One region of the Arthrobacter sp. CJL-S3 genome, then DNA from elsewhere that is predicted to be linked to it. Evidence: predicted binding sites of a transcription regulator. Region 1 holds the regulator's gene; each other region holds the start of a gene.
What was found. The regulator LexA, encoded in region 1, represses DNA repair genes until DNA is damaged. The targets are predictions, from matches to a motif close to TCGAACANNTGTTCGA.
Positions count from the first base shown of each region.

Region 2: a site for LexA is predicted at 1,860-1,875, ahead of ruvA (Holliday junction branch migration protein RuvA). Genes of this name have one in related genera too.
Region 3: a site for LexA is predicted at 1,561-1,576, ahead of AC06G6_RS10840 (DUF6504 family protein). Genes of this name have one in related genera too.

Region 1 covers NZ_CM160046.1:1,500,680-1,503,921, reverse strand. The annotation lists gene AC06G6_RS06735 (histidinol-phosphate transaminase) at 1-123, opposite strand, end outside; gene AC06G6_RS06730 (LysM peptidoglycan-binding domain-containing protein) at 180-632, opposite strand; gene lexA (transcriptional repressor LexA) at 993-1,742, shown strand; gene AC06G6_RS06720 (ATP-dependent DNA helicase) at 1,819-3,242, opposite strand, start outside.
Region 2 covers NZ_CM160046.1:2,375,484-2,378,725, reverse strand. The annotation lists gene pdxT (pyridoxal 5'-phosphate synthase glutaminase subunit PdxT) at 1-488, shown strand, start outside; gene AC06G6_RS10770 (YebC/PmpR family DNA-binding transcriptional regulator) at 492-1,247, shown strand; gene ruvC (crossover junction endodeoxyribonuclease RuvC) at 1,244-1,822, shown strand; gene ruvA (Holliday junction branch migration protein RuvA) at 1,929-2,576, shown strand; gene ruvB (Holliday junction branch migration DNA helicase RuvB) at 2,569-3,242, shown strand, end outside.
Region 3 covers NZ_CM160046.1:2,393,540-2,396,781, reverse strand. The annotation lists gene AC06G6_RS10860 (N-acetyltransferase family protein) at 1-312, shown strand, start outside; gene AC06G6_RS10855 (VOC family protein) at 319-741, opposite strand; gene AC06G6_RS10850 (chorismate mutase) at 762-1,082, shown strand; gene AC06G6_RS10845 (hypothetical protein) at 1,093-1,479, opposite strand; gene AC06G6_RS10840 (DUF6504 family protein) at 1,622-1,954, shown strand; gene AC06G6_RS10835 (DNA polymerase III subunit alpha) at 1,951-3,242, shown strand, end outside.

The DNA.
Region 1 (3,242 bases):
ATGAGTGTTCTCGTTGACATTGAGCAGGATGGGGACGTCCAGCTGCGGCGCGCCGTACGGCGTCAGTCCGCGCAGATTGGTCCGGAGGGGAAGTCGGTTCAGGCGCTCTAGCTGGTCAGTCACTGCACCAGTTTAAGTGAGACCGCGGCGGGCCCTGAAACTGTGACGGGTTGAACGGCTTACTTGGACGGGATGAAGAGCGCCTGGCCGGGAACGACGCGGGCGGCTTCGAGGTTGTTCAGCTGGATGATATCGGTGACAACGTCGCGGGGGTCCCGTTCCGGTGCCACGGATGCGGCGATCGCCCACAACGACTCACCGGGCTGCACCGTCACTGTCACCGTGGGGGTCAGCGACAGCCCGGCTGCGGACTCCGCCGCCTTGGCCGGGGCGTTGAGGAAGCCGCTGAGGGTAAGGATGAGCGCGGCCAGCAGGATCAGCGGCACCCCGATGAAGACAAAGCGCCCCCGCCGGGTGAGCCGCAGCGGCGCCTGCTTGGCCCGCTGCTTGCCAACGGCGCCCCGCTTGCTGGCCGTGCCCTGCCGGCCGGCGGACGCACCGCCGTCGGGCCGGCCGTACTCGCCGAATGCGTCGCGGCCGAAAGTGTCGTGAAACGCGCTTGATGCTGACATGAACTGAGCCCTCCTGGACCATACTGTGCCGCCCGGCGTACTCCACGTACTTGCCGCCAACCGGCCTAACCTTCGAACAAAGAACCGAACGTCATGCTGTGCCCGAACAGTGCCCCACCCTCAAAACAGAGAATGACTAGAACACATATTCGAACCTTGCTTGTTCTGTTTTAGCACTTATTAACGAACAATGTCGAGACTCGCTAGAACAAATGTTTGAAAAAGCCCTGCGGCTGGCCTACGTTTGAGTCAAAGAACAACCACTTCTGTAGTTGATCAGCAGGGTCTGACATTTCAGACCGGAAGTTCCCGGCAGCCGCAGCCACGGCAGCCGGGCGGAACGGAAAGGCGTTGGCGAACATGGCAGCACAAGCCACTGGCGGCAGGGCCACCCAGCGGGGCCCGCAGGCGGCCCGGCCACCCAAAAGCCTCACCGTCCGGCAAAAGAAGATCCTGGAAACGATCCAGCGCTCGGTCACGGACAACGGCTATCCGCCCTCGATGCGCGAGATCGGCGACACCGTCGGCCTGGCAAGCCTCTCCAGCGTCACCCACCAGCTCTCACAGCTGGAAAAACTCGGCTACCTGCGGCGCGACCCCAAGCGCCCCCGTGCCATGGAAGTGCTGATGCCGCTGACCCTCGACGAGGGAACGACGAAGATGTCCGGGGCTGAGAAGTCGGGCGGCCTGCGCACGGTCGGCGGATTGTCCGTGTCCGAACTGGCCAGCGCCACCGACACCGCCATGGTGCCGCTGGTGGGCCGCATCGCCGCCGGCGGCCCGATCCTGGCCGACCAGGTCGTCGAGGACGTGATGCCGCTGCCCCGCCAGCTCGTGGGCCACGGCGAGCTCTTTATGCTCAAGGTTGCGGGGGATTCGATGATCGACGCCGCCATCTGCGACGGTGACTGGGTGGTCGTGCGCCAGCAGGGCGACGCCGTCAACGGTGACATCGTCGCCGCGCTGCTGGACGACGAAGCGACAGTCAAGACGTTCCGCCAGCGCGACGGCCATACCTGGCTGCTGCCGCAGAACACCCAGTACGAGCCCATCCTCGGCGATCACGCCGTCATCATGGGCAAAGTCGTCTCGGTTCTGCGCTCCCTCTAGGACCGGTCAGCCGGCACGCCGACAGCTGCGAAGGGCCCCGCCCGCACCGGACGGGGCCCTTGGCGTTCCCGCCGGGCTACGTGGCGGGCTGCCTGGATTCCTTTGCGAGCCGCTCCAGGGCCGCGAGGGCGATCGCGGGGTCGGTGGTGGGCCAGAACGGCGGCAGGGCGGCGCGGAGGAATCCCCCGTACCGCTCGGTGGTGAGCCGTGAGTCGAGCACTGCCACCACTCCCCGGTCCGTTGTGGTGCGGATCAGGCGCCCGGCGCCCTGGGCCAGCCGGATGGCGGCGTGGGTCGCGGACACGCTCATGAAGCCGTTGCCGCCGGCCTGGGCCACCGCACGGGACCGGGCCGTCATCAGCGGATCGTCGGGCCGCGGGAACGGGATCCGGTCAATCACGACGAGACGGCATGAGGTCCCCGGCACGTCGACACCCTGCCACAGCGACATGGTGCCGAAGAGGCAGGTGTCCGGTTCGTCGGCGAACTGTTTCACCAGCGCGGTCATGGTCGAATCCCCCTGGCAGAGGATGCTCATGTCCAGCCGCGGCCGCAGCGCCTCGGCGGCGTCCTCGGCAGCGCGCCGGGACGAGAACAGGCACAGGGCCCCGCCGCCGGAGGCCCGGATCAGCTTCTCGAGCTCGTCGAGGGCCTCCGGGGACGTGCCACGGCCGGGTTTGGGCAGGTGCTTGGCCACATAGAGGATGCCCTGTTTCGGGTACTCGAAGGGCGAGCCGACGTCGACCCCGGTCCAGCTCGGGGCACCCGGTCCGACCAGGCCCAGGCCGGCGGCGGCCGGTTCGAACGCGGACCCGATCGCCAGGGTCGCCGAGGTCAGGATCACGGTGTGGTCCGCGAACAGGCCCTCGCGGAGCCGCCCGGCGACGCTGAGCGGGGCGATGTTGATCAGGGCCGGCGCGGACTCGTCGGGCTGGGAGTAACCCTGCTGCGGGTCGAAGGTGCTGTTGCGGGAGAACCAGACCACTTCGCGGTTTTCGCGGGCGGCGAGCAGCCGTTCGCAGAGCTCCAGGATCACCATAAGGCGGGAGCGCGCGAGCTGGCGGCCGCCGTCGGCGGTGTTGGCGCTGTCCCCCTTGGAGTCCGAGAGCGCCGCGCGGCAGGCGTCCCGCAACTGGTCCACGCAGTCCAGCTGTTCGCTGTTCAGGCCGTTGGGCATGAGGCCGCTGGGGACCCCTTCAATGGCAAGTTCGAGGTTGGACGCGGCGTTGTTCAGGGCGTCCACGGTGATGCCCGTGTTCTTCCGGGCCCCGGACGCGGCAACGTGCACCATCGCGACGGAGAGCTGGCCGGACACGGCGCCCGTCACCCGGTCCTGCAGCTCGTGGGCTTCATCGACCACCACAACGTCGTACTCCGGCAGGACCGCGAGGCCCTCGAAGGCGCTGACGGCCAGCATGGCGTGGTTGGTGACGACGACGTCGGCGTCCGCGGCGTTCTGCCGGGCCAGTTCGGAAAAGCATTCGGCCGCGAGGGGGCACT
Region 2 (3,242 bases), 870 kb from region 1:
CCTTCGGGCTCCGCGACCCGCTGCGCCAACGCATCCGGGACGGGCTGCCGGTCTACGGCTCGTGCGCCGGGATGATCCTCCTCGCGGAGGAGATCACCGACCCCGCCAAGGACCTCGCCGGCAACCCCCAGCAGACCTTCGGCGGACTGGACATCACGGTGCGCCGGAATGCCTTCGGCCGGCAGCGCGAATCCTTCGAAACGGACCTCGATTTCAAGGGCCTCGACTTCAGCGCCACCGCCGACGGCGTCGCCCCTGTCCACGCGGTCTTCATCCGCGGACCCTGGGTGGAACGCGTCGGCGCCGGCGTGGAGGTCCTCGCCACCGTGGAACCGTCCAAGGCCTCCCACCCCGAGGCGCTGGCCGGGACGGCTAGAATTGTTGCAGTGCGTGCCGGCAAGCTGCTGGCCACCTCCTTCCACCCGGAAGTCACGGGGGAGAAGCGCGTGCACGAATTGTTTATCCGAATGATCAGAGGAGAAGCGTAAAGCATGTCAGGCCACTCCAAATGGGCGACGACCAAGCACAAGAAGGCCATCCTCGACAGCCGCCGGGCCAAGTCGTTCGCCAAGCTGATCAAGAACATCGAAGTTGCCGCACGCATGGGCGGCCCGGACCTTGCCGGCAACCCGGGCCTGGAACTCGCCGTCACCAAGGCCAAGAAAACCTCGGTCCCCGCTGACAACATCGACCGCGCCATCAAGCGCGGCGCCGGCCTCACCGGCGAAGTCGTGGACTACACCGAGATCATGTACGAATGCCGCGGACCGCAGGGCTCCGCACTGCTGATCGAATGCCTTACGGACAACAAGAACCGTGCAGCCTCTGAGGTCCGGCTCGCCATCTCCCGCAACGGCGGCACTATCGCCGACCCCGGTTCGGTGAGCTACCTCTTCTCCCGCAAGGGCGTTGTTTCGCTGCCGAAGAACGGCCTGACCGAGGACGATGTCCTGATGGCAGTCCTCGACGCCGGCGCCGAGGAAGTCAAGGACAACGGCGACAGCTTCGAGGTCCACTCCGAACCGACCGACCTCCAGGCCATCCGCGATGCGCTCAAGGAAGCCGGGATGGAGTACGACACCGACGAGGCAGAGTTTGTCCCGTCCATGCAGGTCCCGCTGGATCTCGACGCCGCCAAGAAGTTCCTGAAGCTCGTCGACGCCCTCGAGGAACTCGACGACGTCCAGAACGTCTACAGCAACGCCGACCTCAGCGACGAAGTGCAGGCCGCACTGGAATCCGAGTGACCCTCCGCGTCCTCGGCGTCGATCCGGGCCTCACCCGCTGCGGGATCGGCGTCGTGGACGTCGAGAAGAACCGCCGCGCCACCATGGTGGCGTTCGGCGTCGTCGGAACCTCCCCGGAGGAAAGCCTGGACCAGCGTCTGCTGGTCATCGCCACCTCCATCGACGAGTGGCTCGACAAGTACGAACCGCACGTCCTCGCCGTCGAACGCGTCTTCTCGCAGCTCAACGTCAGCACCGTGATGGGCGTCGCGCAGGCATCCGGCGTCGTGATCGCCGCCGCCGCACGCCGCGGAATCCCGGTGGCCCTGCACACCCCGTCCGAGGTGAAAGCCGCCGTCACCGGCAGCGGTACCTCGAACAAGGATGCGGTCACCAAGCTGGTCACCAAGATTCTCCGGCTCGACGCCCCGCCCCGGCCGGCCGACGCCGCCGACGCCCTCGCCCTGGCCATCACCCACGCCTGGCGGGCCGGGAGCGGCGCCGTTGTTTCCACGACGGGACCGGGCAGCCTGTCCCTGACCCCGGCCCAGCGGGCCTGGGCGGACGCGGAGGCCAAAGCGCGCCGTGCACGCTGAATGTCCGGCTTTCCGGGCGCAGCACTTGATAGGGTATTCGTAGATATGTTCGGATAGCCGGGTCTTCCCGGTTCTCTCTTTCAGCTGAATTTTCAGGAGCCCGGCTTTGATCAGTTTTCTCCGCGGAACCGTAGCGCACGTCGGCCTGTCCTCCGCCGTGATCGACCTCAACGGCGCCGGCATGAGCGTAAACGCCACCCCGCAAACCCTCAGCAGGCTCCGCACCGGCGAGGAAGGGAAGCTCTTCACCTCCCTGATCGTCCGCGAGGATTCCCTCACCCTGTTCGGCTTCGGCAGCGACGACGAACGCGAAGTCTTCGATATCCTGCTCAGCGTCAGCGGCGTCGGGCCCCGGCTGGCGCTGGCCGTCCTGGCCGTACACGAGCCCGAAGCGATCCGGGTCGCCGCGCACTCCGGCGACGGCAAGGCATTCACAAAGGTGCCCGGCATCGGCCCCAAGGTCGCCGGCCGGATCGTGCTGGAGCTGGCCGGAAAGCTCGTGCCGCTCGGAACCGCGGCAGGTGCCCCGGCCCCGGCCGCCTCCTCCGAAGCGGTCTGGAAGCCGCAGGTCGTCGCCGCCATGACGAGCCTGGGCTGGTCCGAGAAGGACGCCACGTCCAGCATCGACAAATCCCTGGCTGATTCCCCCGAACTCGCCGAGAAGGGCAACGTCGCCGAGATCCTGCGCGCCACCCTCCGCTGGCTTGGCCAGGACGGCGCCCGCGCCGGGAACAGGGTAGGCGCCCGTGGCTGAGCCGTCGGTTGTCGCCGGGGGAGAGGAGCCGGAGGAGCGGGTCATCGAAGCCGCCCTCAGGCCCAAGAACCTGCACGACTTCGTCGGCCAGCACCGGGTCCGCCGCCAGCTCTCCCTCGTACTGGAGGCCTCGCGCATGCGCGGCCGCAGCGCCGACCACGTCCTGCTCTCGGGCCCTCCCGGGCTGGGCAAAACCACGCTGTCCATGATCATCGCCGCCGAGATGAACGCCCCGCTGCGGATCAGCAGCGGCCCCGCCATCCAGCACGCCGGGGACCTGGCGGCCATCCTGTCCTCGCTGTCCGAGGGTGAAGTGCTCTTCCTCGACGAGATCCACCGGATGTCCCGGCCGGCCGAGGAAATGCTGTACATGGCAATGGAGGACTTCCGGGTCGACATTGTCGTCGGCAAGGGTGCCGGCGCCACCGCCATCCCGCTGGAACTGCCGCCCTTCACCCTGGTGGGCGCCACGACCCGGGCCGGCCTGCTCCCCGGACCGCTCCGGGACCGCTTCGGCTTCACCGGCCACCTCGAGTTCTACTCCGTGGCCGAACTGGAGCTCGTTCTCCGGCGCTCCGCCGGACTCCTGGACCTCAAGGTCAACTCCGCCGGCTTCAGCGAAATCGCCGGCCGATCCCGCGGCACGCCCCGCATCGCCAACCGGCT
Region 3 (3,242 bases), 890 kb from region 1:
GGCGCTGCGGTGGGCTGGTCTGGATTCGGGAGGCCGCGGGATGATGTGGCGGAGGGGACCGGGGAACTCCATGCCTTGAACCTTGCGCCGGCGTATTGGTCCCGTGGACTGGGCTCCGAACTGTTACTGGCGTCGATGGGCGGCCTTCGGGCCATGGGATACGAAAGTGCATATCTCTGGGTCGCTGACGGCAACGACCGCGCCATGCGCTTTTACGAAAGACATGGCTGGTGCCAGGACGGAGAAACCAAGCAGGATGCCCGCTTTGACCCGCCGCTGTTGGAACGCCGGCTTTCGGTGTCTCTTCGCTAGCTGCCGTCAGAGCGTCACGTTGCCGCCGCCGTCGACCGCCCAGCCGGGATTGAACGCCACTTCCCAGCGGTAGCCGTCGGGATCGGCGAAGTAGCCGGTGTAACCGCCCCAGGACTGCGTCTTCGGCCTGGCGACGATTTCCGCCCCGGCCGCCTGCGCCTCCGCCATCACCCGGTCGACTTCCGCCGCGCTGGCCAGGTTGTGGCTCAGCGTGATGCAGGGGCGGCCGGCGGGGGGATCAGTGGCGGCTTCGGCCTGCATCTGCCCGGCGTCCCAGAGCGAGAGGATCAGGCCGTGATTGGCCTGGATGAAGAGGACCTCGCCGCGGACTTCCCGGTGCACGGGCCAGCCCAGACCGTCGACATAGAAACTGCGGGAGGCGTCAACACTGCGGACGCCCAGGGAAATTAAATCGACTCGTGGCTGCATCTTTCGATACTGTCATTGACATGTCCACAAATCACGAAAACGACAAAGCTGCCAAGGCCGACCGGGAACAGCTCGCCGCCGTGCGGGTGGCTGTTGACGAGGTGGACGAGCAGATCGTGTCGCTGATCGGACGCCGCGAGCGCCTGATCCGGATCGCCGGAACCCTGAAGTCCGATAGCGCCGAGGTCCGTGCCCCCGGCCGCGTGGAGCGGGTTATCGAGCACGTCCGCGCCACGGCGGAACAGAAGGACATCGACGTCGAACTCGTTGAGAAGACCTACCGGGCCATGATCGACGCCTTCATCACGCTCGAACTGGAAGTCTACAAAGCCAGCTCCTAGGCCCGGGAGCCTAGAGGGATTCCTCCACCGGGACGTTCGCCTGGTAGTCGCGGCCGTCGCAGTCGCTGAACGCCGTCATGAGGTGGCCCTTGGCCAGGCCCATGATGGTGCTGATCGGGAAGTACCCGGTGATGGTGTTGCCGGAGTGCTCCACGCCCTTGAGGTCAAAGTTTTCCTCCGTGCCGTCGTGGCTGAAGCAGTAGAAGGACACGGCCTCCCCGTTCATGAACTCGATCCCCATTCGTCGCTGGTGGGAGTGATCCGGGGTTGCTGCCACTAGCCCCACAACGTAGGCGCCCTGACCGGGGATATTTCCGTCTATATCGAACTTCGCCACCAAGGACTTGTCCTCGGCGGCGATGCTTACGTGCTTGAGAAGTGCGTTATGGGAGCTCATGGCTCAATCCTGCTACCTGTGCCTGCGTCCGTCCACCCCCGATCTAGGTTTTGCCCCGGCACCGTCGTAGACTGGAGTTGTTCGAATATGTGTTCGAATAGTTACTGGTGAGCTTTACAGATGGTGTGGGCAGGGAGGCGCGATGGGCATGTTCAGCGAGTCGGTGGACGTCGTCTGCGCACCCTCCGGCCAGCCCCTGGAACTCGACTGGGCCGGCCACCACTACACCGTCTGTGCGGAACCGGTCCGCTGGTACGAGCGGCGCCAATGGTGGGCGGAAGAGCAGCGCGCACCCCTGGGGAGCGGCCCGGGCCTGGTGGACCATGAGATCTGGCGGGTCCAGGTGCGCCGGGCAGATTCCCCCGGCCAGGAAAGCCTCACCCTTGACCTGACCCGGCATGTGGGCAGCGGACGCTGGCGCCTGCTGCGGATCCACGATGGCCTGCTTCCCGTCCGGAAACCCGAATCGGCATGAGTTTCACCCATCTCCATGTCTCCACCGCCTTCAGCGCCCACTACGGGGTCTCCTGGCCGGAGGAGCTGGCCGCCGCCGCGGCCGCGGACGGGGCGACGGCGCTCGCCTGCACGGACCGCGACGGCCTCTACGGGACGGTCAAACACCTGAAGGCCTGCATGGCCGCGGGGCTGGATCCCATCGTCGGCGTGGACCTTGCGGTCTTTGACGACGACGGCGACCTCCGCACCCAGGTGGGGGGACGCGTCGTCGTGCTGGCCCACGGGAACAACAGCGGCGCCGGCTACCGCGCGCTGTGCCGGCTGATCTCGGATGCGCATGCCCGCACCACGGGCAAGGCCGGGGGAGCGGTGCCCGTCGCCGTGACCCGGGCCGAGCTGGCTTCCCGCACCCTGCACCCGGAAACCCTCAAACCGGTGCTGACCGTGCTGATCGGCCCGGACTCCGACGTCGGTCGTGCCATGGGCGGCAGACGCTACCTGCGCCCCCGCACCCTGTTCAAACGCTGGCTCGATGCCATGCCGCCCGGAACCGTCGCCGCCGAGGTGGTCAGCCAGCTCAGCCCGCCCGGGGAACCGCTCAGCACCGCCCACGCGGTGCGGATGCTCAAGCTCGCCGCCGAACACGGGGTTCCTGCCGTGCTGAGCAACGCCGTGCGGTATGTCGCCGAGGACGGAGCGGCCACCGCGGACGTGCTGGATTCCGCCCGCACCCTCAAATCGCTGCCCGAGCTCTCCGCCGCCCCGCTGCTCCAGCCCAACGGGCAGGGCTGGCTCAAATCCGCGGAGCAGATGCTCCAGCTGGGCAAGGAGATCATGCACGCCGCCGGATACGGCGCCGCGGACCTCAAGAACCTGACCGCGCAGACCGAGGCGCTCGCGGACCGGTGCCGGATTGATCCGGTGACGGACATGGGATGGAAACAGCCCGTCGTCCCGGAAGCCTCGGTCATCGGGATCGCCGGGGACGCCCTGGCGGAGCTCACCCAGCGCTGTGAGGCAGGCATCAGCCGGCGGTTCCCGGGGATCACCGGCAAACCCGCCGAGGAGCTGCGCTCGCGGCTGGGGCACGAGCTGCGGATCATCGACAGCCTGGGCTTCGCCGCCTACTTCCTGACCGTCGCCGAGGTTTCCCGGATGATCCTGGACATGGGAGTCCGGGCGGCGGCCCGCGGCTCGGGGGCCTCCAGCCTGGTCAACTACCTGATCGACGTCAGCCAGGTGAACCCGCTGGAACACGACCTGATCTTCGAACGCTTCCTCTCCCGGGACCGCGCCACCCTGCCGGA